Regions from separate parts of the Clostridium cellulovorans 743B genome, predicted to be linked through region 2. Evidence: a T-box and tRNA genes for the amino acid it is inferred to sense, from the RefSeq annotation. Region 2 holds a T-box; the other holds one or more tRNA genes.
The links. A T-box is a leader RNA that pairs with one kind of tRNA and senses whether it is charged. The one in region 2 lies ahead of metG (methionine--tRNA ligase), so its partner is inferred to be a tRNA-Met.

Region 1 (16,069 bases), 570 kb from region 2:
AAAACCTGCTCCATTTGATATTTTAACTTCTCTTACAGTAATCTCAAAATCTTTTGGCCTTCCAAGTAATGTAGGGTTATCTGAGAATGAATATTGAGTTTTAGCTATACAAATTGGAAGTTTATCTAAATCAAACTTTTCTAACTCTTCTATCTGTTTTTTAGCTGCAGATGTAAATGTTACTGCTTTTGCTCCGTATATCTCACAAGCTATAGTCTCTATTTTTTCTTTAATAGGTTCTTTTTCGTCATATAATACCTTAAATTCAGCTTTTTCGCCTTCGATTGTAGCAATGACCTTTTCTGCTAGATCTTTTCCGCCTTCTCCACCTTTTGCCCAAACTTCTGATAAAGAAACCTTAACTCCTAACGAGTCACAATATTCCATAATAGCATTTATTTCTTCATCTTTATCAGTTATGAATTTATTAAGAGCAACTACTACTGGCAAGCCATATTTCTTTATATTTTCAATATGTCCTCCCAGGTTAACTATGCCCTTCTTTAGAGCATCTACATTAGCTTCAGAAAGAATTTCCTTTTTCACTCCACCATTGTACTTTAATGCTCTTACTGTAGCTACAATAACTACACAGCTTGGTTTTAATCCACCATATCTACATTTTATGTCAAAGAATTTCTCAGCTCCTAAATCTGCTCCAAAACCTGCTTCTGTAACCGCATAATCACCAAGCTTAAGTGCCATTTTAGTTGCAAGAATACTATTACAACCATGTGCTATATTAGCAAAAGGCCCTCCATGAATAATAGCTGGAGTGTTTTCCAATGTCTGAACCAAATTTGGCTTTATAGCATCTTTCATTAACATAGCCATAGCACCTTCTACATGAAGTTCTCTACAATAAACAGGATTCCCCTCTAAGTTGTATCCTATTACTATATCTCCCATTCTTCTCTTTAAATCCATTAAATCAGTTGATAAACATAAAATAGCCATAACTTCTGAAGCTACAGTTATTGTAAACCCATCTTCTCTAGGAAAACCATTTATTTTTCCACCAAGAGCAACAACAATGTTTCTAAGAGCTCTATCATTCATATCAAGGACTCTTTTAAAAATTATTCTTCTGCAGTCTATATTTAAGGCATTTCCTTGATGAATATGATTATCTATAGCAGCACAAAGAAGATTATTTGCTGAAGTTATCGCATGCATATCTCCAGTAAAATGAAGGTTTATATCCTCCATAGGCACAACTTGCGCATATCCACCACCCGCTGCACCACCTTTAACACCGAATACAGGACCTAGCGAAGGTTCTCTTAACGCTATAACAGCTTTCTTTCCTAACTTACACAAAGCTTCACCTAAACCAACAGTAACAGTAGATTTTCCTTCTCCTGCTGGTGTCGGATTTATAGCTGTAACTAATATAAGCTTTCCATCTTCTTTATTTTTATTTTTCTCTAGAACATCTAAGTTTATTTTTCCTTTATATTTTCCGTACAGTTCCACATCATCTTCTGAAAGACCTATTGTTTCTGCAACCTTCATTATAGGAATAATGTTCGCCTCTTGAGCAATTTCAATATCACTTTTCATGCCTCAATCTCCTTAACTCTTGTTATTATTTAAATTTTACGAATTATATTAATTATTTATGACTTATTATTCATATTACATTATATCAAAGTTACTTATATTATTCCACTCTAAGTAAAAATTAAAAAAGAAGAGAATAAAAGCCGCTAAGATACGTTCCTCAATAAATTAAGGTATGCTTAGCAGCTTTTATTTATTCCTAATTAATTTTCTTCTTTGTTAACATCTTCTTTAACATCAACTTCATCGTCTGATTTAGCTGTAGAAATTTCTTGTTCTAAAGCTTTTTCTTCTGAAGTCTCTATATCAATAACTTTCTCATCTATAGTGTTCTTTTCCTTATTTGGGAAAACTCCAAAATTGAATAATGATTCAAACTCATCAGCTTCTACTTTTTCATGTTCTAATAATGCTTTAGCCACTATATGAAGCTTATCAATATTTTCTGTTAACAACTGCTCAGCCCTAGCATATGCTTTATCTATAAGAACTCTAACTTCTTCATCTATTTCAAAAGCAACCTGCTCGCTATAATTTCTACTTCTTCCAAGGTCTCTACCTAAGAAAACTTCGTTATCATCTTTTCCAAGACTAATAGTACCAAGCTTATCGCTCATACCATATTCCATAACCATAGCTCTTGCAATAGCTGTAGTTCTTTCTATATCATTCTTTGCACCAGTACTGATATCACCAATGATAAGTTTTTCAGCAACTCTTCCACCTAGAAGTCCAACCATCTCATCAAGCAGCTTTGATTTTGACATATATGCTCTATCCTCTTCTGGTAAATGCATAGTATATCCACCAGCCATTCCTCTTGGAATTATACTTATTTGATGAACTGGATCACTATTTGGTAATAGTTTCATAACAACAGCATGCCCTGCCTCATGATACGCAGTAAGTTTTCTATCTTTTTCACTCACAACTCTGCTCTTCTTTTCTGGACCTGCAATTACTCTTGTAACTGCTTCCTCAAGTTCTTCCATTGTAATTCTATTCTTTTTATTTCTAACAGCAAGTAAAGCTGCTTCATTCATTAAATTTTCAAGATCTGCACCCGTAAATCCTGGTGTTCTCTTAGCTAAAACATCTAACTTAACTTCAGGTGCTAATGGTTTATTCTTTGAGTGAACTGCAAGTATTTCTTCTCTTCCTTTAACATCTGGAGCTCCAACTAATATTTGTCTGTCAAATCTACCTGGTCTAAGTATAGCTTTGTCTAATATGTCTGGTCTATTAGTAGCAGCAATAACAATGATGCCTTCATTTATTCCAAACCCATCCATTTCAACTAGTAACTGATTAAGAGTTTGTTCTCTTTCATCATGTCCACCGCCAAGTCCTGCACCTCTTTGTCTACCTACCGCATCAATTTCATCGATAAATATAATACATGGTGCATTTTTCTTAGCACTTTCAAATAAATCTCTTACTCTTGATGCTCCGACTCCGACAAACATCTCTACAAAGTCCGAACCAGAAATACTAAAGAATGGAACACCAGCTTCACCCGCTACAGCTTTTGCTAATAAGGTTTTACCTGTACCTGGAGGTCCAACCAACAACATACCCTTTGGTATTCTAGCTCCCATCTCTAAATATTTTTTAGGATACTTTAAGAAATCAACGACTTCTTGCAGTTCTGCTTTTTCTTCATCTTCACCAGCAACATCTTTAAACGTTACTTTCTTTTTATCAGCAGTAGCAAGCTTATGTTTTGATTTTCCAAAACTCATAGCTCCTCTATTTCCGCCTTGGGATTGTTGCATAAACATAATCCATAAGGCCACCATTAAAACGATAATAAGAATTGTCGGTAAAACTTGTAACCAAACTGGTATTGTAGTTGGTGGTATATATTGCTCTTCAACATCTTGTTTTGGATTAGCTTGCAAATATTCATTTATTACTGATGATGTAACATAAGCTTTATACTCTTGACCATCAGTAAGTTTTCCCGAAATAGTCATATTATCAGGATTAATATCAATACTCTTAACTTTATTATCTTCCCAATACTGTTTAAATTCATCAAGTCTAACGACCTTAGAACTACCTCCGCCACTTGAAAGCACAAATGCCGTTAATATAACAACTGATACTATTAATATCCAAACCGTAGCACTAAATGATTTTTTCAATTAGGGCCCCCCTCTCTTTCTCGGTTACTTTATTTTTTGTAAACACTTTCTTTTAATACTCCTACATAAGGAAAATTTCTATACTTTTCTGCGTAGTCTAATCCATAGCCTACGAGAAATTTATCTGGGACTTCAAAACCAATATATTTAGCATCTATTTCAACTTTATGACGCTCTGGTTTACTTAAAAATGCTGCAATCTCTATAGTTGCTGGTCTTCTATTCTTTAAATATTCGACCAAGTACTTCAAAGTAGTACCACTATCAACAATATCTTCGACTATTATTATATCCTTACCCTCTATTTGAAAATCCAAGTCTTTCAATATCCTTACTACACCTGAACTCTCTGAAGAATATCCATAGCTTGAAACTGCCATAAAATCCATACCAATTGGTATCTTTATTTCTTTCATAAGATCTGACATAAACATTATAGAACCCTTCAATATACCAATTAGGAATAAATCTTTACCTTCATAATCTTTAGTGATTCTTTCACCTAACTCTTTGACCTTATTTCTTACCATAATTTCGTCAATTATTATTTCTTCTATACAGTCATTCATAAAACATTCACCTTCTAAACAATCAACCTTCTACTCTTATTTTTAGTATATTCTTAGTCTTCTCAGTTATCTTGTAAATATCACTGGTTCTATATCCCACTACCCAAGCTATGTTACCATCAAAACAAACAAGTGGTATATTATCCCGTTCTTCTTTTGGAACTTTTTCATCTATAAAATAGTCTTTCAATTTTTTCTTTCCGTTCATTCCAAAGGGAATAAAATAATCACCATTTTCTCTGTTTCGAATAAACATGTCATCTTTTATTGTATCATAATCGAAATATCTAGTTAAATAGCTTTTGGAAAAAATCATATCTTTTTTATAACTTATAACTTCCGTCTCAACATAACTCTTTATCTCTTCTATGTACATCCTTGAATTTGCAGGTAACTTGTACCTCCATTTTAAATTATTGTTTCCTTTTAAACTATATCCTATTTCTATATGTCCATAACTATTATATGCAATAATTCCGTGTAATAAGTCTATACTTTTCCCTGAATTATTTCTTTGAAGCTTAATTATATCGTAAATATGTTTTTTCTCAAAATTAAACAACCCTTTTGCCACAGTATTATAAGCTTTTCTTATTACTCTTGTTAATATGGACTCTGGCTCATTAAATGCATTTTTACTTATTATAACTTTATTTTCTCTTACTTCACAATAGCTTTTATATTTTTCATTAGCTATGGCTTCTAAATATTCATTATCCTTTTTCACTGTATCTGATAACCTTACCAAGGTATTTATGATATCAGAATTAAAATTTTCTTGTATGTATGGTATTAGTTCTAATCTAACCTTGTTCCTGCTATATATTGTTTCTAAATTTGTTGCATCTATTCTAGGATTAAGTCCATTTTCTTCGCAATATCGTTCTATTTCTGATCTTGAGACATCTATAAGCGGTCTTATATATACTCCATCCCTAACAGGCTTTATCCCTTCAATACCTTCCGTTCCTGAACCTCTCATTATTCTCATAAGAACAGTTTCCGCCTGATCATTTGCATTATGAGCAACGGCTATTTTATCTGCTTTAAGTTTATGCTTAAGTTCTTCAAAAAACTTATACCTAACTTCCCTTCCTGCCATCTCACTAGATATTCCTCTATCCCTTGCTATCTCTTCGACCTTCTCTCTTAAAACGAAAAACTCAATTCCTAGTTTCTTGGAAAGCTCGATAACATAAGCTTCATCAGAATCAGCAGCATCACCTCTTATGCAGTGATTCACATGAGCCACGTATAATGTAAGATTATACACTTCCTTCAGTTCATTAAACACATGAAGAAGGACAACAGAATCCGGACCACCAGAAAGCGCAACAATTACTACGTCGCCTATACTAACCATCGAATTTGAACTTATGGTTTTTTTAACTTGTTTAATTAACTTATCCATTATGCAATCTCCTAGCTCGATAAATCCACACGTGACATATGGATATTATAACATAAGAAAATAGTAAAACAAGCATAGGTCAGCCTATGCTTAAAATTAATATCTGTATTAATGAAAAATTCAATATATTTTGAAAAAATACTTAATAAACATTATAGATTCTAGACACAATAGCAGTCATATCATCCTTCACTTTACCGTTAGAAAGTTCTTTAGCCTTCTTTATAATGCTTTCAACCAAATCTTTGGGATTTGTTGTCTTTGTTTCTTTTAAATGTTCAACTATCCATTGAGGTTTTCCTGTATTATCCCCATTATAATCTATTACCCCATCGCTTACCATAATGATAAAATCACCATTTTCAACATCACTCTTAGTTACGTCTATATCCGGCTTATCAAGAACACCTATAGGAAGCGTTTTTGAATTTATTACTTCTATATGATCCTTCTTTTTTATAAAGCTAGCTGCAGCACCAATCTTAATAAACTCAACTTCACCACCATATAAATCTATTGTACTCAAATCCACTGTAGAATATTTCTCATCCTCTTCAAACTTCATATTCATTATGGAATTCACAGTATTTATAGATGTGCTTTTAGACAATCCTGCTAACGTAAATTTTTCAATCAGCTCTACGACTGCATTACTTTCTTTGCAAGCTTGTGGTCCTGATCCCATACCGTCACTTATCATAACCATATATGTTCCATCTTTTAACTTATTAAAAGTATAGCTATCACCCATAATTTTTTCTTGACTCTTTGCTGCAGTTCCTACATAAGAAACTACATGATACTTTGGAGTTTCCTCAAAAGTAACGGTACATTTATTAGTCTTAGGATTAATAGAACATCCCTCATCACTTACACACATATTTTTTTCCATAACGTTTTTCAATATCGGTAAGACGTCTTTTACACAACTTTGAGAGCCCCCGCAAGACTCCATTTCCATCTTAATAACAATCCTATTTTCTTTAGTTTTAAAGCACATTAGATCATAGTATCTCACACCATGCCTGTTAAAATTATGTATAAGCAATTCTTCAAGGTCTCCATTGAAACAAACTTCCTCATTGAATTCCTCACTTATTTCTTCTACAGACCTCCCCATATTTTCTATCTGATTTGATAATATTTCTCTACCTTCACAAAGTCTTTGTCTCCACATCTCACTTATAACAAAGTTATTCATTAACTCCTCAGCATTCTTTATAAGCACCGTCCTCTTTACACATTTTCTTTCTAACTCATCTGGAAGTGCTACGGTGCCATAATCATATTGTTCTAATAATTCTTGGAAAGCCGAATGTGTCAAATAAAATTCTCTTTTCCAACAAATATTATACATATTACAACTTGAACAAACCCTATCAGCTAAGTTCTCTACAATCCTTGTACTTTTCTGCTTCATTGCTAACTTATCATTATCAGCTAAATCATCAAGAACCTTAGATATATTATGAAGAACCTTAGAAAAGTTATTTAACTTCTCTTTATAAATTTCCTTTATTTTAGAATTATAATTTTCCTTTAATATTTCTTCTTTTTTATTTATATTCAATTCTTTCTTGAATCTCTCATAAATTTTACTTGGAGTTAATAAGAATATTGCTGTGCTAATCAACGCCTCAATCATTGAAAAATCCATCTGAAACTTGCTATATATAAGTAGTAATACGATAGATATTATACAAGCCAGAGAACTAACTATCTTTCCAAGTTCTTTAAATACACCTGTTGCAAGGCCTGCTAATGCAAGCAAACTTATATAATCTATCATAGAATTAGTTGACATACCACAAATAACACCAACAGCAGCACCTATAGAGGCCCCTACGGCACTTCCATTTATGTATCCCAAAATCATAGTTATAATAATTGCAACAATATTTATTAACGATATTCCATAGATTTCAATACCCCAAGTTCCTGAAACCATAAGCGCTAAAAGAATAGCCATAGCTATAGTTTCTTCACTAGAATATATGTATCGAGTATTTAAATTTTTAAAAGACTTTATAGAATAAACCAAAAGTAGAAATATTGGTATTATAGTGACTACATCCAATAAAGTTGTAATAATAATTACATCTATAGAATAGTGATGCACAATAAATGTATAAATAATTTCTATAATCAAAATGATTGTTCCTACAAAAACACTATCTTCTTTTATAGATTTTTTTCCTGCAATTAAGTTATAAAAAACTATAGCAGCAATTAAAAATAAATATAGCCATAAATTATTAATACGATCAACTAAGGTTACATACCCTACAAATGTACCAAAAGCCGAGCAAAGACTATAATTAAACCTTTTTATTCGCCCTGTTGCTGCAACAAAGGAAATTCCAAAGGGTGCCGTATCATTAATAAGGCATACTCTACTTATTAAAAATGAACATACAAACAGTCCTATAAATTTCACTATGTCCCTTTTGGAGATCTTAGCCTTTTCATCCTTATCTTCTTTTGTTACCCGTTTATACTCCATCATATCTGCGCCATACTGCACTATATAACCCCCTCTGATTATTAAGTAAGGTCATTATATCAGAGTTGTATGGAAATCTTTGTCATTAGTTAGGTGTTAATTAAATAATCGTAGGACAAATAAAATTTATTTTTTATTGAAACTACAAATATATGCTGAAATTATAAAAATATTCACAAGATAAATATAAGTTAATGTTAATTTTTGTAACATATCTTAACTACTAATTTTATAAATCACGAATTCCGTAATAAACTAATTAAAAAAGATATATAATTTAATCAAAAGAAATCCTTCTTATCATTTCATAAAAAGTTTACTTATTATGATTATATTTTTAAGTCTATCCTCAATTCTTACATTTTATAATTTCTTATATAAAATCAGGACCACCCGTCAAACGGGTGGTTTGCTTTAGCCCTATAAGGGCATGTTACTGGCCGTGCTACTCGCACATTGAGCGGTTTGCCAACCGCATACCTTTACTGGCTGCACCTAAAAGGTGCTTTATTTTTTGCCTTTGTTTACTGATTCACCCGTAAACGGGTCAATAAATTCTTTCAAGCTCATTTGTTCATATGCTAAATCTTCCTGTATTTGATTCTTTATGTATTCTTCTATTATCTTTTTGTTTCTTCCAACTGTATCAACGTAATAGCCTTTACACCAAAATTGCCTATTCCCATATTTATATTTCAAATTTGCATGTCTGTCAAAAATCATCAATGAACTCTTACCTTTCAAATACCCCATAAACTGAGAGACACTTAACTTCGGAGGTATACTTACAAGCATATGTATATGATCCTTACATGCATTTGCTTCAATAATTTCTACTCCTTTATGTTCACATAACTTTCTAAGTATTACCCCTATATCCGCTTTTATTTTTCCATATATGATTTGTCTCCTATACTTTGGTGCGAAGACTATGTGATATTTACAATTCCATTTACTATGTGCTAAACTACTATTATCCATTACGGATATACCTCCTTTGTACTTTTGGTTGTGGTCGGCAAACCTACTACCATTTTACATTGGAGGTATTCTTTTTTTCTACTCATCGCTAGAAGCTTTTTAGAACCACAGGTAAAACCTGTGGTATTCGTAAAACAACAAAACTCCACATTTTATTGTGGAGTTATCTGGTAGCGGAAATAGGACTTGAACCTACGACACTTCGGGTATGAACCGAATGCTCTAGCCAACTGAGCTATTCCGCCTTATTATTCTATTTTAATGGTTGCGGGGGCAGGACTTGAACCTACGACCTTTGGGTTATGAGCCCAACGAGCTGCCAACTGCTCCACCCCGCGATATTATTTTTAAATGGTGCCGAAGACCGGAATCGAACCGGTACGATGTGTTAGCATCGCAGGATTTTAAGTCCTGTGCGTCTGCCAGTTCCGCCACTTCGGCACATTTGGTAGCGGAAATAGGACTTGAACCTACGACACTTCGGGTATGAACCGAATGCTCTAGCCAGCTGAGCTATTCCGCCTTATTATCTTTTAATGGTTGCGGGGGCAGGACTTGAACCTACGACCTTTGGGTTATGAGCCCAACGAGCTGCCAACTGCTCCACCCCGCGATATTATTTTTAAATGGTGCCGAAGACCGGAATCGAACCGGTACGATGTGTTAGCATCGCAGGATTTTAAGTCCTGTGCGTCTGCCAGTTCCGCCACTTCGGCACGTACTCTTGCGTCGCTTCTTTATATTGTATCTCAGCGACAAGATTTATTATATAATAGGTTTTCATATATGTCAACACATAATTTTAATTTTTTTAATGGAACCTGAATTCAATCATAGGAATATACTAATTTTAGGGACAGAGTTATTTTACCTGATCCCTAGAGGTGAAAATGATGGCTGAATTAATAAAACACGATTATTGTCATGTAGCTATAACTATAGTTATTAGAAATCGACCTGTGGCTGAGGCTTTGACTGGAGAAGTTCTTTCTGTAGGCGACAATTTTGTAAGAATAAGAGAAACAGCACCTCCAAATAGAATTTTAAATATTAATATAGATGCTATAGATTATTTCTATTAGAATCGTTTTGTAGTTTATAAAGGTTTGGAGATTTTCCAAACCTTTCTCTAAAGGAGACTACTATGGATATATATAACTTTTTATTAATCTTACTTTTATCAAACTTAAAAAAAGATCTCAATAAAAGTTCAAACAGAAACATAGTACTAAACCTAAATAGTAGCTCCAAAAATTCTCAGGAAGCTATGGAAACTTCAGCAACGCACTTTTTAGAAAACGAATTTGAAAATTGCAAAAACATATCGAATATACTCAATAACAATTGCGGGCTCGAGTGTATAATAGACTTTACTAAAAAAAATTCTATACCACTATCAAAAGATAATTCAGCTTTATCTCTAAATATTAATGATCACCCTTATATAAAAAAAGCTTTAGATACCTTTATCAACGAAAACTACCAAGGAAAAACAATAACCATTGAACCCACTAGTGGACATTCAATAACTGGTGAACTTGTTTCCATTAAAGATACTTTTATTTCTATAAAAACTGAAGATGGAAAATTAATCTTCTTTAAAAATGACAACATAAATTATTATTATTAATAACGTTCTAAACTACCGATGGCTGAAGTTTTATATAAACTTCTTAAATGATTTGAAACTTGAAACTTTTAACACTTTTATAGTTCATTTTTTGAAAAAGCTATTTTTTTAAATAAAAATACTGCTTAGAATACCTTTTTTATCTAAGCAGTATTTTTATTCTTGCCTTACAAGAAACTATTTCATAACTGATTTTTTGCTTTTTCCTTTTACGTCTTGATGTTTCTTTATATCTTGGAATCTTTCCTCACTGTCTTTAAGGAATTTTGAAAGCTTATCTTCAAAATCGCCACCACTTCTTTGATTTTTATTCCAGTCAATTTCCATTGGTCTAACGGTCTTTTTTGTTGGATTCGCTTGTTTAATAGATAGACTGATTTTCCCATCTTCTTCAACTGATAGAACTTTCACCTTAACCTTATCTTGTTCTTTAAGATGTTCTTTGATATCTTTGACATAATTATCCGCAACTTCAGATATATGTACAAGACCTGTCTTCCCCTCTACCTCTACAAATGCGCCAAACTTGGTTATATTAACAACCACTCCATCTACTATTGTTCCTGCCTTTAAAGCCATGTTGAAAAAATTCCTCCTTAATATTTATCCTGTTTTAATTGTTTAATTATTTATTGCCATCTACCACTGGTATTTCGCCATTTTTGATTAAATCGCTATTTTCTCTAGCTTTTTTTTCTATGAATAGATCTGATGAGGACATATTTACTTCATCTTGCAACTTTTCATTTTCTTCTGTTTCTACTTGTAACTGCGACTTTATTTCCTTCATATCTTTATTTATTCTTATGAAAGTAGTAACTTGATGAACAAGCATAAAGCAGATATAAACTGTAAAAATAGCAAATAAAAGCTTTCTAAGCTTAAATTTTTTCATATCCATTCACCTACAATTCCATTCTTACTACTATTGTAAAGTGTTTTCTTATCTAATTCAAGCTAATTTTTCTTTTTATTTTCAAGTAATAGCTGGAACGGATATTTGGCATAATTTATAGTTATCCTTAACACTTTTCCTAGAGCTAGATAACACCTATAATTAAATTTAATCATAATTTTGCTTACATATCTTAAATATATGTAAAGCCCTAAGGCTATATACATGTATGCATAAGGACCTAAAATAGCATAATTAGTAAAAAGTAAAAAAACAAAGGCAATAGAAGAAGCAAATATCCAGAATAAAACATCTTCTATAGCTGTGACAATTTTATTTTTATTATTAAGACCTCTTAAAACTCTATAGACATCATACATTATTCCCATTATCATACCGGTTAAAAAGCTAGACAATAAAATTATAAGCTGATAATTCCATTTTAACAGCATAATACACCTCTACTTAAACAACTTAGTCATTAAACTCTCGTTAGTTTTTTTGCTGCCAGTATAAACTATAGAATCTATTTTGCCCATAATGTTTACTTCACCATTATGAACATCCAACTTGTTCATCTTTAAATTCTCACCTTTTATAATTAATGGTCCTTGATTTGTATTTAAACGAATTTGTTCTTCATTAAATCTAATTACTTCAACTACGCCTGTTATAAATGCTTCTTTTCTATTTTTTAAGGTGATATTGCCTTGTTTCTCTTCAATTCTAATTTCTTTTTTTACTTCCATACTATCCCCTCCTATCACATAATGTATATGATTCAGAAGGAGTATTTATGCATTACTCTTCTCCATTTCCTTCTTCCGTATCTTCTTCGCCTGCTATTATCTCATACATACCTTTAGCATTATCTTTAGTTACATGATTTGCTATGTTAACTATTTTAGCTTTTAAAGATCTATTAGCATATAAAATTTCTATTACATCGTCTTCTTTAACTTCAGAACTTGGCTTAGCCACTTTACCATTTATAATAACTCTTCCACTTTCACAAGCTTCTTTTGCCACAGTTCTTCTTTTTATTATTCTTGATACTTTTAAATATTTATCTAATCTCATAATATCCTCCAATTATTTCTAAAAGAATATATCTTAGACACCTACAAAAAAAACCTAGACTTTTAATCTAGGTTCTTTTTGCCATAGTCCATTTTATGTATAAAAAGAATTATTTATTTACTCTATCTTTTAATTCTTTTCCAGCCTTAAATGATGGAACTGATGATGCAGGTATTTTTATTTCTTCTTTTGTTCTTGGGTTTCTTCCTGTTCTTTCAGCTCTTTCTTTAACTTCAAAAGTACCGAATCCAACTAATTGAACCTTTTCCTTCTTTTCTAATGCTTCTTGAATACTTTCCATGAAACCTTTTAATGCTGCTTCAGCATCTTTTTTTGTTAAACCTGATTTTTCTGCAATACTACTTATTAATTCTGTTTTATTCACTTTCGTTCCCTCCTTAAAGTGAGTATCTAATTCTTCTATTCTTCAAAAATACTAGAATTCCTTCTTTATCTAGGAATTTATAACTTTGTTACCTAATTCTTTTTATATTCTCTGCTTTTTTTGCCTCATCCCATAGTTCATCCAACTTCTCTATAGGTAGATCTTTGAATACAAAATTCCTCTTAACACAAAGCTGTTCCATAAATTCAAAACGTCTTATGAATTTATCTACAGTATACTTTAATGCAAACTCTGGGTTAATGTCAAGGATTCTTGAAACATTTACCACTGAAAAGAATAAATCTCCTACTTCTTCTAATATTTTTGACTGATCTTTTGTTTTATATACATCCTTTATTTCTTGAAGTTCTTCTAGCACCTTATCCATAGCAGGTTCTACTGAATCCCAGTCAAAACCCACCTTAGCTGCCTTTTCTTGTACCTTATGTGCTTTTATCAACGCTGGGAGAGCATTTGCTATATTCTTCATAGCTTCTGACTGAGAAGTTATACCCTTCTCTGCCTTTTTTAGTTCATCCCAATTTTTTAGAACTTCATTGCTATTTTCACAAGAAATATCCCCAAAAACATGAGGATGTCTATAAATCATCTTATCACAGATACCCTTTACAATATCATTTTCGTTGAAATATCCTTCTTCTTTACCTATAATGCTATGAAAAACTACATGAAGAAGTACATCACCTAATTCTTCTACAAGATTATTGTCATCTTTGTTATTTATTGCATCAACAACTTCATAAGCTTCTTCAATAAACTCCTCTTTAATAGATTCATGAGTTTGTTCTCTATCCCAAGGACAACCATCTTCACTTCTCAATTTCTCTATTATTGAAATGAGATCATAGAAATCTTTATATTCATTGTTATAATCCTTTGGAACATATACAGAAGTAAGATAATCGATTTCTTCTTGCCTATCTAATTCATAAAGCTTTATCTTTCTAATGATCTCCTCACCATCTACTCCAGCTGCCCTAACAAAATAGATTTCCTTTTCATCATTATAGAATTGAGAAAGATAAATTTTAACTTCGGAAGTTATCATTTTATTATATACTTGCGTAATAATTGTACCAACTCTTCTATCTATAACTTGATTTTTAACGTCAAAAGCATCTATAACTTTTAAACCCTCAATAGGATCTATTTCTAAAGCCTCCATCATTACATCTACAAAACTAACAGCTGTTAAAACTTTATATTCAATATTTTTCACTTTACATAACTCTATAAGATTATTGACGGATTTTTCGGCTACAAGTGGGTGTCCTGGCACTGCATAAACCAAAGTTCCAAATTCTTCATACTTTTTTATTATATCTTCCGCAATAGACTTATACACCTCATCAAAATTATCTAAAGTCTCATATCTGTCATCATAAGTTTCATATTTTATTCCCATCTCATCTATGTATTTCATAGTTGGGTGTATCTTGGTTCTAAGCAACACTCTTGAACTAGACTTTAAAGCTTCTAAAGTTCCAACTGTGATCGATTCTTTAGAACCTGGTCCTAAACCCACTATCTTTATCATCATCAATTCCTCCTTTTAACTTTGACTCTATCCATTAAATCATTATAATCAAAAACTCTAAAAACTATAATAAGTATACAATAGATTATAACACCAATAGTGATAGATGATAAAGTAGCTATAGCTTCACTTCCATATAAAGCTAGAAACTTACTATGGATTAATATAACAGGAATTATCATAAAAACGGATGAATATGCTGGTTTTGCTAAAGCATTATTAAAACTAAATTTAATTTTCATATCTCTAATTAACACTTTCAAATTCAACAGAGATGTAATTATATATCCTACAATTGTTCCAATAATACCACCAAAAACATATAATTGTGGTATAGGGACTAATATTAGAGTCAATATTATCTTTACAATCCCCCCTATAAGAGAATTTATAAGTGGTGAATACAATTTTCCAACTCCTTGTAATATAGCTGTAGTAATTTGAGTCATGACCATAAAAGGTATAGAAATTGATAAATATTTTAAAAGCATGTACCCTTCTGCCTTACCTGGAAATAAAAGATTTAATATTGGATCTGCCATGAAAAATAAACCAAGACAACAAGGAAATGCTATTACCATAGAAAAGCATATTGCTTGTTCGGATTTTTTTATAACAGAAAGTTTTTTACCCTTAATATATTCAGACGCTATTATCGGTATTAAGGAAGCACTTAAGCCTAAGGCTAACGTTAAGGGAAGATGTACTAATACACTTACCTTCCCTAATTGTCCAAGAGCCATAGTAGATGTTTTATAATCAAACCCCGCCTTAAATAACAATTGTGGTATCAATATAGAATCTAGCAAAGAAGTAAGACTTGCAATACATGATCCTATAGATATAGGCGCTGCAACTTTTATTATCTTTGTTAATACTCTATTATCTCTTGTAACCTTATCAAATCCCATCCGCACTTTTTCTCTATTAAATTTATACAAAAGATATATTAACCCAAAAACGCCTCCACCAGCAGCACCAAAAGCTGCTCCTGCTGCTGAAAATTCAATTCCCTTCGGCAAAAGTATGTACGCTAGTCCTACTCCGATCACCACTCTAGCAATCTGCTCAATGACTTCTGAGATTGCTGTAGGTGTCATATTCTGATGTCCTTGAAAAAATCCTCTAAAAGCACCAACTAATCCCACTATTACTGGTGCAAACGCTATTGCAACTATAGAATAGTACGCCTTAGGATCCCACCTTAACGCTGATACTAAATTTTGTGAAAATAATAATATGAAAGCACTAAAACCGCCTCCTATTATTACCATTAGCATCATAGCCTTGTTAATTATGTTCAGAACACCACCTTTATCGCCTAATGCACTTCGTTCCGAAACTAGT
Region 2 (16,069 bases):
TATAGATTATGAATATGGTATAACTAATTGTAGGAAACTGGCAAAGGAGAGTCCAGAAAAGGCCGTGTTGAATGCTGATAATTATGCATGGTTTATTTCAACTATATTTTCTTATTGGAAAAAACTTGGATATGTTAAAGATATATCTTTTATGCAGCCGAAGGCAAAGGAGAATCCAACATTGATAGCTGATACGAAACGGAACAAGCTATATGGTTTTTTTGAAGGAACTGATAATTGTATTCATGTGCTTATTTATGATGGAAATAGTAAAACTTGGATGACAAATTATCCAATTTATTCATCTAAAAATCCACCAACTACAAACAATAATCCAGCAGCAGTTATATTTAATGATACCTGTTATGTGTTTTATAACAGCAGTAAAGATCATACGTTAAAGTATATGACTTGCCCATTGGATAAAATTCAACCAGGCAGTTGGAGCTGTAAAGATAAGATTGAAGGGGTAAATAATACAACATCGATATTATTCTCACCTTCTGCTACCATTATTGATGATAAGATATTACTGAATTATGTTACGAATGCAGAATTTGTTGATGTCTTACTCTGGCTGGATAAAGATGTGAAAAAAGTATACGAGACAGGAGAAACTGTATCAAGAAAGAAATACACATCAACAAGATATATATGTTCACCGGGAAAGTATTTCCACTCATATATTTATAAAGCAAGTGATAAAAAAAATAGCATATATGTGTATGATTTAAGGGGACCAATGAGGACAGATTTAGAACTCCAAAATATTTCTGGCGGGGAACCTAGAGGAAGCATTGTTGATCATTATTTACAAGTCAATGGGACAAATGACGGAAATCTTTGTCAATACCATATTGATACAAAAGAAGAGGTCACTGAAAATTCTATAATAACAACTATAGTAGGAAATGATTTAGATAATGATTTTAAAACAAAAGGCGGAATATCCGTAGCTACATTAGGTAACGAAAATTATGCACTTTATATTGGGAACGATGACGGAGATTTGGTCTTTATGTCTCAGACAAGGAGTAGTTGATAGGAACGTTGCAAATCATTCAGAGGATAATGTTTAGAAATAAACTCCAGTAGAAAGCACTTATAGCTAACTACTGGAGTTATTGTTAAGTAAAGGTAGAGTTTTTTCACGCTTACGAAATAAAAAGATGATGTTGTAAAACCAACTTAATAATATAATTAGAGGGTTTCACTAAAGAATGATATAATTATGATAAATTTATCAGTGAAAGGGGAGTGTAGTATGGTTATAAAAACTTTTACAACTATTCTTTGGAGGGAAATTAAAAGATAGCCCTCTATATTTAAGGAGGATTATATGATATTAAAAACAATTGATCAATGTGAGTTTCAGTTAAAAGAGGAGCATAATTTTTCATGGCTGAGTAACTATGGAAAAGTGTTTACGGTTTTTTCAGAGCAGGATTCTGGAAATATCGCTTTTGGAATAGAGGATGGAAAAAATAAGTATTTTATAAAATATGCTGGTTGTTGTACAAAAGAGTATAAGGGCAAAGTGGAAGATGCAATTATGCGAATGAAAGCTTCTGCACAAATCTATGAGGATATTAAACATCCTAATTTAATTCAGCTAATTTGGCATGGGGAAATTGGAAAAGGATATGCATGTATTTATAAATGGGTTAATGGAGAATGTCTACATGCTCATTGGGACTTTGAAAAATATCCCAAATATACTCATCCACAATCACCTAATGTTAAATTCAATAACCTAGAACTTAAGCATAAGTTGAACTGTCTAGATGTTATATTTAATATTCATGAGGAAGTTGCTAAACAAAAGTATGTTGCTATAGATTTTTATGATGGTAGCATAATGTATGATTTTGATACCAATACAACAACAATTTGTGATATTGATTTCTATTCAAAATCGCCAGTGAAAAATGAAATGGGACGTATGTGGGGCTCATCAAGATTTATGTCACCAGAGGAATTTCAATTAGAAGCATCTATTGATGAGGTTACTAATGTATTTACAATGGGAGCAGTGGCTTTTGAGTTATTAGGAAATAACTATAATAGAAGTATTGAAGAATGGAAAGCATCAGAAAAGTTATTTCAGGTTGCTAAGAAAGCTACAAGTAATGATAGAAATCAACGTTATCAATCAATTAGTGATTTTTATAATGCATGGAAAATAGCTTTAGAAACTAAATAGTAAGTAATAAAGATTTTAGATTTTATAGCGTTGAGGTGAAAAATTACCTAGGAAATGTTGACTTTTACCACTTTTACATTAAATATATTGACAATGTAATCAAGAAGAGTATAATAACAATAAATGCAAAGAAGAGGAAAGTAGCTTTAAGAATACTTTTACAGAGAGTTTCTATTGGTGAGAGGAAGCAAAGGATATTAAAGTGAAAATGGCCTTGGAGTGATGCACCGAGATTTTTATTATAAAAATTAAGGCTGCAACGGGTTCACCCGTTATAGTGATAGAGTATAATCATATGGTTTATATGACGTACTTGATGAGGTGCATATTGTGAGATATGTATGAAGTAGGATGGTAACACGGAGTTTAACTCTCGTTCCTAAGATTAATTTCTTAGGACGGGAGTTTTTTTATATTTTAAATTATTATTGAGGAGGAATTATATAATGAATATTTTAATTGGAGGAGCGTGGCCATATGCGAATGGCTCACTACATATAGGTCATATAGCTGCATTATTACCAGGAGATGTACTAGCAAGATACTATAGAGGAAAGGGAGATAATGTCTTGTATGTTTCAGGAAGTGATTGCCATGGAACTCCTATATCAATTAGAGCAAAAAAAGAAGGTGTATCGCCAAAGGATATAGCAGATAAATATCATGGAGAATTTAAAAAGTGTTTTGAAAAATTAAATTTTTCTTATGACTATTATGGTAGAACAGATGATGAATTTCATAAGAAGGAAGTACAAGAAGCGATCCTTTTGCTATATAATAAAGGATTGATTTATGAAAAAGAAGTAGAGCAAATATACTGTGAACACTGCAATCAATTCTTACCAGATAGATATGTTGAAGGAGTATGTCCAAAATGTCACTCAATAGCAAGAGGTGATCAATGTGATAATTGTGGTTCTTTGCTAGAACCTTTAGAACTTTCGGAAAGAAAATGTAAGTTATGTAATAGTGAACCAATAGTGAAGAATGCAAAACAGTTATACTTCTCTTTATCTAAATTTCAAAACACTATTAAAGAAAACCTAGATAAGACTCAAGGAAACTGGAGAATTAATGCAGTAAATAATACAGAAAGATATCTGAAGGAAGGGTTATGCGATAGAGCTATATCAAGGGACTTATCCTTAGGAATAGATATACCTATACAAGGCTTTAATGATAAAAAGGTTTATGTATGGATAGATGCTGTATTAGGATATCTTACAATGAGTAAAAAATGGGCATTGGAAAATAAAAAATCCTACGAAGAGTTTTGGGATGAAAGTGCTATTTCATATTATGTGCATGGTAAAGATAACATACCTTTTCATTCTATAATTTTACCAGCTTTAATAAAGGGTATAGGTTATAATAAGTTACCTGAAAGGATAATATCTAGTGAACATTTAACCTTAGAAGGTAAAAAAATATCAACAAGTAATAACTGGGCTGTGTGGGTACCAGATATAATAGAGGCTTATAACTCTGATGCCTTAAGATATTTTTTCTTAATTAATTCACCTGAAAAAAGAGACACGGATTTTTCTTTTAGAGAATTTGTGAATAGCAATAACGGTGAATTGTTAGGGGCATATGGAAATTTAGTTAATAGAACTTTAGTTTTTGCTAAAAAATATTTCAATAATAAAATTCCAAATGGAAGAGTAGACAGTAATATAAAAAAAGAAATAGAGAGTTTATATGATCTTATAGGTAAATTTATTGAACAAGGAAATTTAAAAGTTGCACTTGAGAAAATTTTTGAATTTATAAGAAGTATCAATAAATATTTTGATGAAAAGACTCCATGGATTACTGTAAAGGACGATTTAGAGGTTTGCGGTAATACAATATACAATTGTATTTATTCAATAGCAAATTTAGCAAATTTACTATCACCATTTTTACCAGAATCTTCAGCGAAAATAAAAGCATGGTTAGCTATTAATGAAGATAAGTGGGAAGCCATTAATCCAAATTGTGGGGTTTCAATTGAGGAAGTTACAATATTATTTGAAAGGCTTGATAAAAAGATAATAGAAGAAAAATGGTATAACTTTTAAAGAAATTTTATAGGAAAAGTTCTATCCCTACTTTAATTATAGCATATGTAAAATCTTAAATATAGACTGTTCATTTCTATGGACTACTGCTAGAATGTAGTAACTATGGCTTTTAACGTTCTTCAAAGGCTAGATTAAGTTTTGCTTTATTTAAGTTTAGGAGGGATGCGCATGGATAGGAATGATCATGAATGGAAGGTTGAAAATCGATGGCTGAAGGAAGTTCTTAAAGAGGCTCAAAAGCAGTTTGATAAAAAACGCAACTTTAAAGAAAATTATAGAAAAGACGCTATTGAAACACAAAGGGAACTTTGGAATGACATAGGACCTGTTTCCATAAGTAATGGAATGGAGCAGATTGTAGGCTTTATGGAATACATTACTACTATGAAAATTCAAAAGAAAAGGCATGAGCTTGCAAGAAAATTTCAAGATAAATATGAGAAAATAATTTTATCGCCATATTTCGGAAGAATAGACTTTATTGAAGCTGGAGAGGAAGAAGAGAAGTGTTATATTGGAATTTCTAATCTCACTAATGATAATTATGATATTCTCGTGTATGATTGGAGAGCCCCGATTTCTAGTATGTTTTATGATTATGAGATTGGAGACGCGGAGTATAAATGTCTTGAAGGAACTATCCATGGAAAGATTACGTTAAAAAGGCAGTATAAAATTAATAATGGCGAAATTGAATATATGTTTGATAGCAATCTTAAAATTGATGATGAAATACTTCAAGATATTTTGGGTAAAGGTACTGATAGTAAGATGAAGGCTATAGTAACGACCATTCAGAGAGAGCAGAATAAGGTGATTCGTAATGAGGAGTATAAAAATCTCATTGTTCAAGGCCCTGCTGGAAGTGGCAAAACCTCTGTTGCCCTTCATAGAATTGCCTATCTTTTATATAAGCACAGAGACAAAATAACAGCTCAAAATATAGTAATATTTTCGCCAAATGATATTTTTAACGATTATATTTCAAACGTATTACCTCAGCTTGGAGAAGACAACATGCATCAGACAACTTTTAAAGAGTATATGCATAAATCACTTGGCAATGGGTTTAAAAAAGAAGATTATAGTGCAATGATGGAATATATTCTTGGGGCTAAAAAAGGATTAAACTATTATAGACGAATCGATAGCATAAAATATAAGTCTTCCACTGAGTTTATTGGGATATTAAAAAGATATGTAGACTATGTTGAAAAAGCAGATAGAAACTTTAAAGATATAATTTTCAGAGATAATCTAGTAATATCAGCTGAAGATTTAAAAGAATCATTTTTCAAGGATTATGTACAACTTCCACTTAAAAGGAGACTTAAGAAGATAAGAGAAAGAATATTATTCCTTATAGAGCCTTATGAAAAGCAGCGAGTAGAGGAAATTGCTAGTGAACTTAGGGACTCTGGTTCTTATATAGATAAAGTAGAAATTACGGAATGTAGTATACAAACTGTAAAAAGTGAAATGAAGGACTTATACTACGGCATAGATAAGATGACAAAATTTGATTTAGTAGATATTTATAAAAATCTTTTTGAGAAATTGGAGTTTTTTTCTGCTGTTTCAAACAATGAATACAGTGAGAAGGAAGTTGATGGAATCAAGAAATATACATTAGAAAATCTAAAGGCTAGAACACTTAATTATGAGGATCAGCCTATCTTGTTATATCTAAAAGGTGCTTTTGGAGACATGCCTAAGACCTCAGATATCAAATATGTTATTATTGATGAAGCACAAGACTATACACCGTTGCAGTATGAAATCTTTTATCAGCTTTTTAATAATGCTAATATCACCATATTGGGAGATATACACCAATCTATCAATCCATATATGAATGTTGGAAGTTATAATAATATCTCTAATATATTGCCTCTTGAGAACACTTGCATTGTAAATTTAACTAAAAGCTATAGATCTACACTAGAGATAACTAGATTTTCAAGGAATCTTCTTCATAAGAATATTACTGATGGATGTGTTGAAAGAAGCGGAGATGAGCCTTTATTACTTGGTTTTTCTGATGTAGAAGCCATAAGAAAAAGAATTCTTGAAGATATAGAATTATATAAGGACAAAGGCTACAAATCAATTGGCATAATAACAAGAACTGCAAAGGAAGCAGCTGAGGTATATCATTCCTTAAAAGACAAGACTCCTGTTAAAGTTATAATGAAAGATGATGACGAATATGTAAGTGATACCTTAATAATACCAGCTTATCTTGCTAAAGGTTTAGAATTTGATGTAGTGCTTATCTATAATGCAGGTAATGGTAACTACAACTGTGAAGAGGAGAGATTGCTGCTTTATACTGCATGTACAAGAGCCCTTCATGTTTTATGTATATACTATTGGGGCGCGTGTACACCACTCCTTAAGGATGAACTTTTAATTAATATCTCCAGAGGTTGAGGAAAATTTAAAATAGAAGATTTTATATATTATAATTTTATTATCAAACCCTGCTACAAATAATGTAGTGGGGTTTATACTTTTGGTAGTTTAGGATTATATACGGTGGTTGAGAAATTCTTCTATTTCAATGATTTACCAAATGATTTATGCGAGATATAATTATATATAGTAATTATTAATCAATTCATAGAAAACGTAAATTAATAGCGATAAAACTAACTGTCAAATAGGAATTTGTCGCGGAATTAAAGAAAGGAGATTTTATTATGAATGAAAGAAAATATCCGCTAAGTTTATTTGTTTTTGGGTTTATTACAAATGTACTTTTTCGTTTCTTTTGGTTATTTATTCCAAGCATAATCTTGCTAATAATTGGTTCATTTATTGAGTCTTGTTTATATATTGGGTTGGCATTATTAATCCTTGATCTGATTTTATCACTGATTGAGCAGTTGAAGATTTACCAAGCTGCACTGCAAGAAAGCGACAACCCGGATTTCTGTTCTTTTCAAGATGCTTTATCAAAAGATGGTAACTGGCGACAAAACGTTATGGAACTTGTAGACAAAAAGACTAAAGAAAACAAGGGAAGTGCGGAATAAAAGCACAGGTAAATTTCACTCGTACACCGTGTAACGGTTTATATTTAAAGGTTAAGAGATTGCCTATTACAAAGAAATGAGTGTTTAAATGGGAGATATAAAAATCGACTCATCATTATTATTTGGCGGTTATAATTGGCGTGTCCTTGACATACAAAACAATAGGGCTTTGATTATGACAGAATATATTATAGAACAGCGTGCTTACCATGATGCTTATAAAGATATAACATGGGCTGACTGCGCATTAAGAAAATATCTTAATGGTGAATTTTATGATAAATTCAACGTAACTGATAAATCAAGAATAATTCCGGTAATAAATAAAAATCCTGATAATCAGTGGTATGGTTCAAAGGGCGGAGCAGATACAAAGGATAGTATATTTTTATTAAGCATTGAGGAAGTAGTGTGCAAATATTTCGGTGATAGTAGTTCAAAACTGTATAACCCAGGAAAAAATCAAAGATACTGGTTTGAAAAAAAAGATGAAAACAACAGTAAACGAATAGCAAGACTTCCGGGTGAAAAATGGAGTACTTGGTGGTGGCTTCGGTCCCCTGGCCGCGTTAATGTAAAAGCCGTGTACATCCACGGTGACGGTAATATAGGTATCCAAGGCAACAATATATTGAAAGGCAATATCAGTGATGGAAAATGTATAGGTGGTGTTCGTCCCTCATTGTGGTTGAAGCTATAAGTTAGAATTTCCTTACAATTGATTCTGATTTTATACTTCCGTTTTTAACATTATTTATATTCTGTATCATTTTTGAACTTATAAAAGCAACTCCTAATTTAAATTTTATGAGAGTAGGCGATGCATCACTGTCAATTCCTTGCTTTTTTACGGCTACACAAAAAATAATATAGATAATTTTTATTGAATTCCTAAAATGTAACCAGAATATTTAAAATTTTGGGAAACTATTAATCCTATTTGTGAAGGATATTATAAAAGTGTATCAAAGCCATATTAGAAAGATAATAACAAAGGTATAGGAATAAAGTAGAAATAATGTAATAACCGGCTGTGGTGACGGTGAACCATACCACAAATAGCTGAAACTTGGTTTTTAGAATTAATGCTGAAACTAAAAGAATTAGAAAATAGGTAAGAAAATTCGGAGGGAAAAATGATATATCACAAGAACGAAGATGTCTTAATACGTTCTATGCAGGAAGAGGATGCAAGAAAATTGGTTAAAGCCTTTCAGGAGCAGGGGTGGAATAAATCAATAGAACTATTTAACTATTATTTTAATGAGCAAAAAAATCATGCAAGATACATATTAATAGCAGAATTTTGCGGTGATATTGCAGGCTACACAACCATATTACCGAAAGCATTAGAGGGACCGTTTGCTGATAGAAAGATTCCAGAAATCTGTGATTTTAATGTGCTAATAAAATATCAAAGAAAAGGCATTGGAAATATAATCCTTGATGTTGCGGAAAAGATAGCAGGAAAAATTAGTAACACAGTTTCTCTTGGAGTAGGACTTCATTCAGGATATGGAGTTGCTCAAAGAATTTACGTTAAAAGAGGGTATATTCCAGACGGTTCAGGTGTGTGGTTTATGAACAAACAGTTGGAACCATACACTACTTGTAATAATAATGATGATTTAATTTTATTTTTGTCAAAATCATTAGTATGACATCCTAAGTACCCCCTATGCTTTGATTTGAGACTATTTTCTTAAAATAGGTTTGTAACAGTTTTCGATGTTTACTTCAGGAAAAATAAATTTTTGAAAGAGTAAAGATATGAAATATAACAATGTTAAGATAAAAATAGATTTGTTCAGATGTAAAAAATAATTTTTATGCTGAATGAAGGCATGATTTAAAGGAGATAAGATATGAGAATAGATACGAGAAACTTTTTAGAACTAAAAGGAGATTTAGTCTATTTAAAAAAATTGGACCCAGAGTATGCAGATGAATATTGGTCAAATTTTGATGACTGTAGTATAGAAGCCATGATTTTTACTGGGACGCAACAAATATTTAGTAAATCAGATATCACTACATATTTAGAAGATATATGTAGTGATAGAAGTAGGATTGATTTTTTAATATTTTCTAAGGAATCAAATAAAGCAGTAGGTGAAGTTGTAATTAATGATATTTATAGAAATAACAGAAGTGCTAATATGAGAATTATTATATACAGAAAAGAAGAGTTTAATAAGGGCTATGGTAGTGAATCCATAATCTTAGCTCTAAATTATGGCTTTGGAATGCTTAACTTGCATAGAATTGAGTTAGAAGCATTTGTATTTAATGAAAGGGCAATTCATGTATATGAAAAAATAGGTTTTAAAAAAGAAGGAATTAAACGAGATGGTTGGTTCTATAATCATAAATATTATGACATGATTACCATGAGTATCTTGGAAGACGAGTTTAGAGAAAAATATATACATAGTCAAGTCTCTTTGGATGAATTTAATAATTAAAACTTGGGGGATTAAAATGCGTACTGAACAAGAAATGTTTGATTTAATATTAAATACAGCAAAAGAAGATGAAAGGATTCGTGCAGTTTATATAAATGGATCAAGGACAAATCCTAATGCCATAAAAGATATTTTTCAGGATTATGATGTTATATATGTTGTTAATGATACAAAATCCTTTCGCGAAGATAGAAGTTGGATTGATAGATTTGGACAACGGCTATATATGCAATATCCTGAGGAGAATTCTAAATACGAAAGTGATGTAGAAAACTGCTATGGTTGGCTTATTCAGTTTGCTGATGGAAATCGATTGGATTTACATGTATGCACTTTATCCTATGTATTAAATACAATTAAGAAAGAAAGGCTTTGCAAGATATTATTGGATAAGGATAGTTGTTTACCACAAATGCCAAAGGAAACTGACGAGGATTATTGGATAAAACAACCTACAAATCGTCAATTCTTAGAGACTTGCAATGAATATTGGTGGGGTCTAAATAACGTTGCCAAGGGATTATGGCGACAGGAAATACCATACGTAATGGATATGCTAAATTATTGCGTACGTCCTCAATTAATTCTTTTATTGGAATGGAAGATAGGGTTTAAGACTTCTTTTTCTGTTAGTGCTGGTAAGTCGGGAAAGTATATGTACAGATGGCTTGAAGAGGATAACTGGGATAAATTTTTAAAGACTTATCCTGCTGGAAAGGTAGAGGATATTTGGCAAGCTGTTTTTATTATGTGTGATTTATTTAATGATATCGCCAAAGAGGTAACAAATAAAATGAACATTATTTATAACGAACTAGAAGCAAATAATAGTTTAAAGTTTTTAAGGGATGTACATAAGTTGCCTAAAGATGCAAAGGAAGTATATTAGAAACTTACAACCTATGATAGCTGATAATAAATTCTATTAAGAATATAAAATAAATGGTCTAAGATGAATGAAAGCTGCAAAAAGTAGTTTATTTGTCTTAGACCATTAAAAGTTCATTCAAATATACAAGTTTTATCATCTACTAGGTCGTTATATTAATCAAGTAGATGTTTTTGAAGTTGCCCAATAGTAGAGCCAATCATTGTTATGGTAGCCACCAACACTAACAGAATCATCGATATTAACATAATTAAAGGGGTAAAGAGCTTCCTCTAATAAAGATGAATCATCATAGGCTGCGATAGCAATATCCTCAGGGTTATCTTCATAGAAAATCTCTGGATAAAGGTTTTCGTTATAAGTTGAAATTACCAGACTACTATCATCAATACCAACATCATAAATGTCACTTAACATGGTATCAAGAGTAATGTGGTGGCTTGTGTCTACAAAATAGATGTCATCAAGGTCAGTGGTGTTGATAGTTTTAATATACTCATGGTTACTTCTATGTGTGGCTAGATCAAGAGTAGTACTTTGAACTTTGTCTGAAAACATTTTCATTTTCCTTAATAGAACACAACATGCTTTACTATAATAATATTTCAGCATATGGATAATATACATAGTTTGGAGTAGGAAATTTAAATAAATTGGAATGTATGCGATAATATTAGTAATATAGAAAATAAATTGAAATGAATTTGAATTTTAAATTGAAACCGTATATTTGATAAAGGGGTATATGCACTTATGAATAAAATCTATGTTACGGAAAAAAATATAGCCATTTCAGAAGAACTGGAAAGAGAATGGAAAAATCAATTAAATCAGTTTGGAATGATTTATCTTTTTGCTATGACAGGCTTTGGGAAAAGTTCGGTTGCTGAAGCTTTTGCTGAAAGAAAGTTTAGCAAATGGACAAGTATTAGCATAGAAGAAGAAGGTTTTTTAGAAAAGATTGAGGACTACTTAATAAAAAACAAAAATACAAGAGTTAGAACACTACTTATATTAGATGGTTTGCAATGGCTTTTAGAAGAGCCGGCACAGGATAAATTAGTAGAGCTTCTTGCAAATTTAAATAAGGGTCAAGGGAAACTACAGTGTTTGCTATTAAGCAGAGCACCATTACCTATTTATTTGAAGCCTTTCTATTTAACAAAACAACTTGTTATTGTAAATAAAGAATCTCTTTGGTTAGAGAAGAGGCATATTCAAATGTTGTTAAAGAAGGAGAATCTTTTTGATAATTTACAGAAAGCTGAAATAGAAGGATTGGTAAGGCTTTCTATGAATATTACCAAAGGTTATCCTATTGCATTATGTTCTATTATCAGGACTTTGAACGAAGGCTATAGAGATTATGAAGCTATAGATAAAATTGGAAGGCAGGACCTTTTTCATTATCTAGATAGAACACTTTTTATAAGGTGGCAGAAAAGACAGATAGAAGCCATGATTAAGCTGTCAGCATATTCGAAATTTAATTTAGAAATGGCAGAAGGTGTTTTAGGGGAAGAAGCTAAAGAAATAATAGATAGTATTATGGTAATTAGTAGCTTTTTTATTTTCACTCCACCAGATACTTATGAGATTCATAGGTTCTTCTTACAGTTTTTAAGGGTAAAGCAAATGGCTCTTCCAAAGGAGGAAAGAGTTCTTATTTATGCTAACGCAGGAAAATGCTATGAAAAAAGGCGAGAATTAAATGAGGCATTAAGGTGTTATAAGGAAGCAGGACAAGTTGAAAAAATTGCAGAGCTTGTGATATATCTCAGTGAAAATGTAGATGGAGATTTTATAAAAAATAGTGAAGTCTATCTTAAGGAGCTTCCAAAAGAGATGGAGGAGAAATTTCCTAAGCTTTTAGGAGTGAAAACCTTACTTTTTTCTTATCAAATGAAGGTGGAGGAAAGTAGCCTATATCTTCAAAAGTTAAAGAAAAAAGTGGAGGAGGAAAAGAAAAAAGGGGGAAGAGGAGAAGCCTTAAAAGTTTATGTGCGTACCCTTGTAGCACTTCCACATGGAACTTCAGAAGATGTAAGAAAAAAATTAATATTCCTGTCCAAATATATTTTGAGGTATGGTATTTGTATAGAAAATATAATACCTACTGGAAATATGCCAAGTGTCATAAATGGAGGACTTGACTTTTCCAAGTGGTCTAAAAACGATAAAATTCTATATCCAGTTATGAAAAAAGCAGTAGAAGCAGTAATTGGAAAGGAATCTGTTGGACTTGCAGAGGTATGTATGGGTGAAAATCTATATGAAAAAAATAAAAAGACAGAGGCAATGAGTTATTTAACTAGAGGACTTTCTGATGCTAACTACAAAGGATCTATTCGTATTCAATATGCAGCAATTGGGGTAATGGCAAGAAATTTTCAATCTGAGGGACAAGCAGATACTGCTGAGGGGATACTTATTAATATTCGCGATAAAGCAGAAGAAATTGGGTTTAAAGAAATACTGCCTAATATTCATGCAAGTCTTGCTTATTGTGCTTTATTGAAGGGGGAGACAAATAAAACATCAGAGTGGATGGAAAGTTATGCTCCTAATGAACATCAAAGCTTCTATATAACAGATCGTTTCTGTTTGTTTACCAAAGCACGGGTTTATGTGAGTATGGGAAGGTATATGGAGGCTTTATATATTTTAAATATCTTAGAGAAATATACTCAACTGTATCATAGAAATTATCTTCAGATTGAAATAAATCTTTTAAAGGCTATTATCCTATTTAGACGTGGTGAAGAGTGGGAAGAACTTTTTCTTGTAGCAGTGAAAAAGGCAACGGAATATCCGTATATACATATTATTTCTGATCAAGGAGCAGCTTTGTTGCCACTATGGAGAAAATTTGATTGGAATTCTTCTGAAATAAAACCTGCGTATATAAAAGCTGTTACTAGTGAATTGAAGAAAATGGCCATATACTATCCTAATTACATAAAAGAGAAACATGATTTTGAAGAACTAAGTAAAAAAGAATTAGAGGTTATCCGTCTGATAGCAGAAGGGTGCACCAATGGAGAGATAGCAGCTAGGTTAGATATAAGTACTGCGACAGTTAAGTTTCATATAGCAAATCTTTTAAAAAAGCTTAATGCAGAAAATCGTATTATGGCAGTGAAGATAGCAAGCGAAAATGACTTGTTCTAAAGCTGTTATTATGGATAAGTAAACTTGAATTTTCACTTGATTATCATTATCCAAGAAACGCTCTAAATAAGTTCAGTTAAAAAATATATAAGTTCCAACAATGTTTTTGTACAAATTCACATACTGTAGCAATTAGGAAAGATATTTCATTTATTGGAACGCCCATATTTACAGACTATTGATATCCGGAGGGGATTAATGGTCTGTTTTTCATTTTCAGTCCTAAACAAAGGGATAATGAAAAAACTTTAAAAACCTAGCCACTTGGCTAGTTATAATCCGGGGTGATTAAAGTTATAATTTGATTGTAAAAAAGTGGATATGAAGATTGGTTTTGCTTATTTTAATTTTAGAGATAAATAATTCTAATTTAGATAATAGTCACTTAATAATATAAACTCTTGGATTAGAAAGGAGAACTATATATGGATATTAATTTTCATTATTACCTAATAAAGTCTCTAGCTTTGACAGCAGGTTTTGATAATGAACAATCAGAAAAGGTTGCAACATTCTCTCAGATGGTAGATGATTTCGAGTTTCAGAAAACCAACATGAATGTATTGAAAAGACCACCTCAATTTTTCTTCGACCATGGATTTGCATGGAAAAATAAAATCAGAAGGGGTTATAAGTTTGACCCTGTTATTACTGGAATTGCGGAAGTAGCTTCTGTGTCAAGAAAAGTGCAATTAAAAACAATTTTGCCTTTTCATTTTATTCCACTTTCAAAGGTTTCATCAGGTTACTCTGATGAGAATATAGCAAGATGCGAAAGGGGGGATACTAATGGAGCATTAGTTACAAAATTGGTAGATGAGGTATTGTATGAGGTTCAGCAGGCAAAAGCAAAGAAAGATGAAGGGTTATTAAAAAAACTTCCTATTAAGTTTGGAATGCTATTACATGTCTATGCTGATTCTTTTGCACATGAACATTTTTCAGGAATGAAAAGTTGGATGAACGTTGCTAGAATGACAGATTGCTATAATAAATTTAGAAAAAGTAATAAGAATCTTGGTCCAGATCCTAATATTAGGGAGAAAGAAATTCTAGCAATCGGACATATGAAAATAAGACATATACCGGATGCTTTCGCACTGCAGTTTAATTATAAAGCTAAAAAAAGTTCTGGTAGTGGGGACTTAGATACAACTAGAAGTAGATATAATATGGATACATTTATGATATGTGCAGGGAGAATTTATGAATTTATGTGCAGATATCTTAGAAATGAGTATACAAATAGAGATCAAGAAACTTTTATGAGCATTAAAAACTTATTGATTAGTGCAGCAGGTCTTGCAGTTGAAGGGGAAAATGAGAAGGAAGAAGTTGACTTGAAAAAACTTACAAGCAACTGGAAGAAATATTTCCCGAATTACATATATGATTATAGAAAAATGAGATATTTTGGGCTTAACGTTGCGGCCGTTGAGGATGCAGATTATGTTAGTTTAGCTGAGCATGGATATAGTACTGAAGATTTGTACGAGGTTGAAGATGAAAGAGGTTACAAAGCTAGAGAATATGCTACTGTTCGCTTCCAGGAACCATCTGAAGAGTTTTATTATTATAATCAAATAGCATATGAACATAGGTTTCATGTAATTGGAAGATATGATGTAGATTAATTTTTAAGGACAAGGTGACAGGTAGACACGACCTTGTCCTATTTTTGCACTTTTAAAAGTATCTCCAAAATTATAAATGGATAAAGTTGATTTATGCAAAGTAATAAAATAGATACAAAAAAGAAATCTTTATATTGTGGAATGTATAAAAAAACTTTAAAAACCTAGCCACTTGGCTAGTTATGAAAAATACTTACAAAGTATATAATAAATCTACTATTGTATACTTTGTGAAAATTGATATTAAGTGAAGTTTTTTATTATCGATAGTAGCAAGGATATATTTTAAGGTTACTATGGGGGACATGCTGATTTGCGTTAATGCTTAATTTGTTTTGATATAGGTCTATATAAGTTCCAATAAGGTATATACATTAAATTTATATACTGTTGATAAAATCAATGTAGATTTTTAATCAGAAACTCTATATATTTTCGAGGGAGGTGTGGGATGAAGAAAAAGAAACCTATGAAGAATGTGACAGCAGGTAAACAAGACTTAAGAACAGGTTATATATTTTTAAGTTTTATTACAATCATCACTATGTTGTTTTTTGCATATAACAACAGTCCTCTTGTAGAACGTATGGGAGAAGATGGCGG

Region 1: it has a tRNA-Met gene. The T-box ahead of metG (methionine--tRNA ligase) is inferred to sense a tRNA for this amino acid. The anticodon was not compared.

What each region holds. Positions count from the first base shown of each region.
Region 1 is NC_014393.1:4,562,731-4,578,799, forward strand. Features, by position in the region: gene CLOCEL_RS18915 (formate--tetrahydrofolate ligase) at 1-1,563, opposite strand, end outside; gene ftsH (ATP-dependent zinc metalloprotease FtsH) at 1,767-3,710, opposite strand; gene hpt (hypoxanthine phosphoribosyltransferase) at 3,740-4,279, opposite strand; gene tilS (tRNA lysidine(34) synthetase TilS) at 4,302-5,690, opposite strand; gene spoIIE (stage II sporulation protein E) at 5,833-8,214, opposite strand; gene tnpA (IS200/IS605 family transposase) at 8,701-9,174, opposite strand; tRNA gene CLOCEL_RS18945 (tRNA-Met) at 9,343-9,419, opposite strand; tRNA gene CLOCEL_RS18950 (tRNA-Met) at 9,437-9,512, opposite strand; tRNA gene CLOCEL_RS18955 (tRNA-Leu) at 9,527-9,615, opposite strand; tRNA gene CLOCEL_RS18960 (tRNA-Met) at 9,621-9,697, opposite strand; tRNA gene CLOCEL_RS18965 (tRNA-Met) at 9,712-9,787, opposite strand; tRNA gene CLOCEL_RS18970 (tRNA-Leu) at 9,802-9,890, opposite strand; gene CLOCEL_RS18975 (hypothetical protein) at 10,068-10,256, shown strand; gene CLOCEL_RS18980 (LSm family protein) at 10,319-10,804, shown strand; gene CLOCEL_RS18985 (S1 domain-containing RNA-binding protein) at 10,982-11,383, opposite strand; gene CLOCEL_RS18990 (FtsB family cell division protein) at 11,430-11,699, opposite strand; gene yabQ (spore cortex biosynthesis protein YabQ) at 11,762-12,151, opposite strand; gene yabP (sporulation protein YabP) at 12,161-12,448, opposite strand; gene CLOCEL_RS19005 (RNA-binding S4 domain-containing protein) at 12,501-12,779, opposite strand; gene CLOCEL_RS19010 (HU family DNA-binding protein) at 12,889-13,164, opposite strand; gene yabN (bifunctional methyltransferase/pyrophosphohydrolase YabN) at 13,253-14,722, opposite strand; gene CLOCEL_RS19020 (putative polysaccharide biosynthesis protein) at 14,725-16,069, opposite strand, start outside.
Region 2 is NC_014393.1:3,992,129-4,008,197, reverse strand. Features, by position in the region: gene CLOCEL_RS16310 (M35 family metalloendopeptidase) at 1-1,042, shown strand, start outside; gene CLOCEL_RS16305 (serine/threonine protein kinase) at 1,340-2,203, shown strand; T-box leader at 2,323-2,587, shown strand; gene metG (methionine--tRNA ligase) at 2,650-4,266, shown strand; gene helD (RNA polymerase recycling motor HelD) at 4,438-6,702, shown strand; gene CLOCEL_RS16290 (hypothetical protein) at 6,972-7,307, shown strand; gene CLOCEL_RS16285 (DUF6273 domain-containing protein) at 7,396-8,007, shown strand; gene CLOCEL_RS16280 (GNAT family N-acetyltransferase) at 8,444-8,968, shown strand; gene CLOCEL_RS16275 (GNAT family N-acetyltransferase) at 9,173-9,772, shown strand; gene CLOCEL_RS16270 (aminoglycoside 6-adenylyltransferase) at 9,789-10,661, shown strand; gene CLOCEL_RS16265 (hypothetical protein) at 10,821-11,225, opposite strand; gene CLOCEL_RS16260 (helix-turn-helix transcriptional regulator) at 11,415-13,832, shown strand; gene CLOCEL_RS16255 (DUF6765 family protein) at 14,258-15,466, shown strand; gene CLOCEL_RS16250 (ArnT family glycosyltransferase) at 15,918-16,069, shown strand, end outside.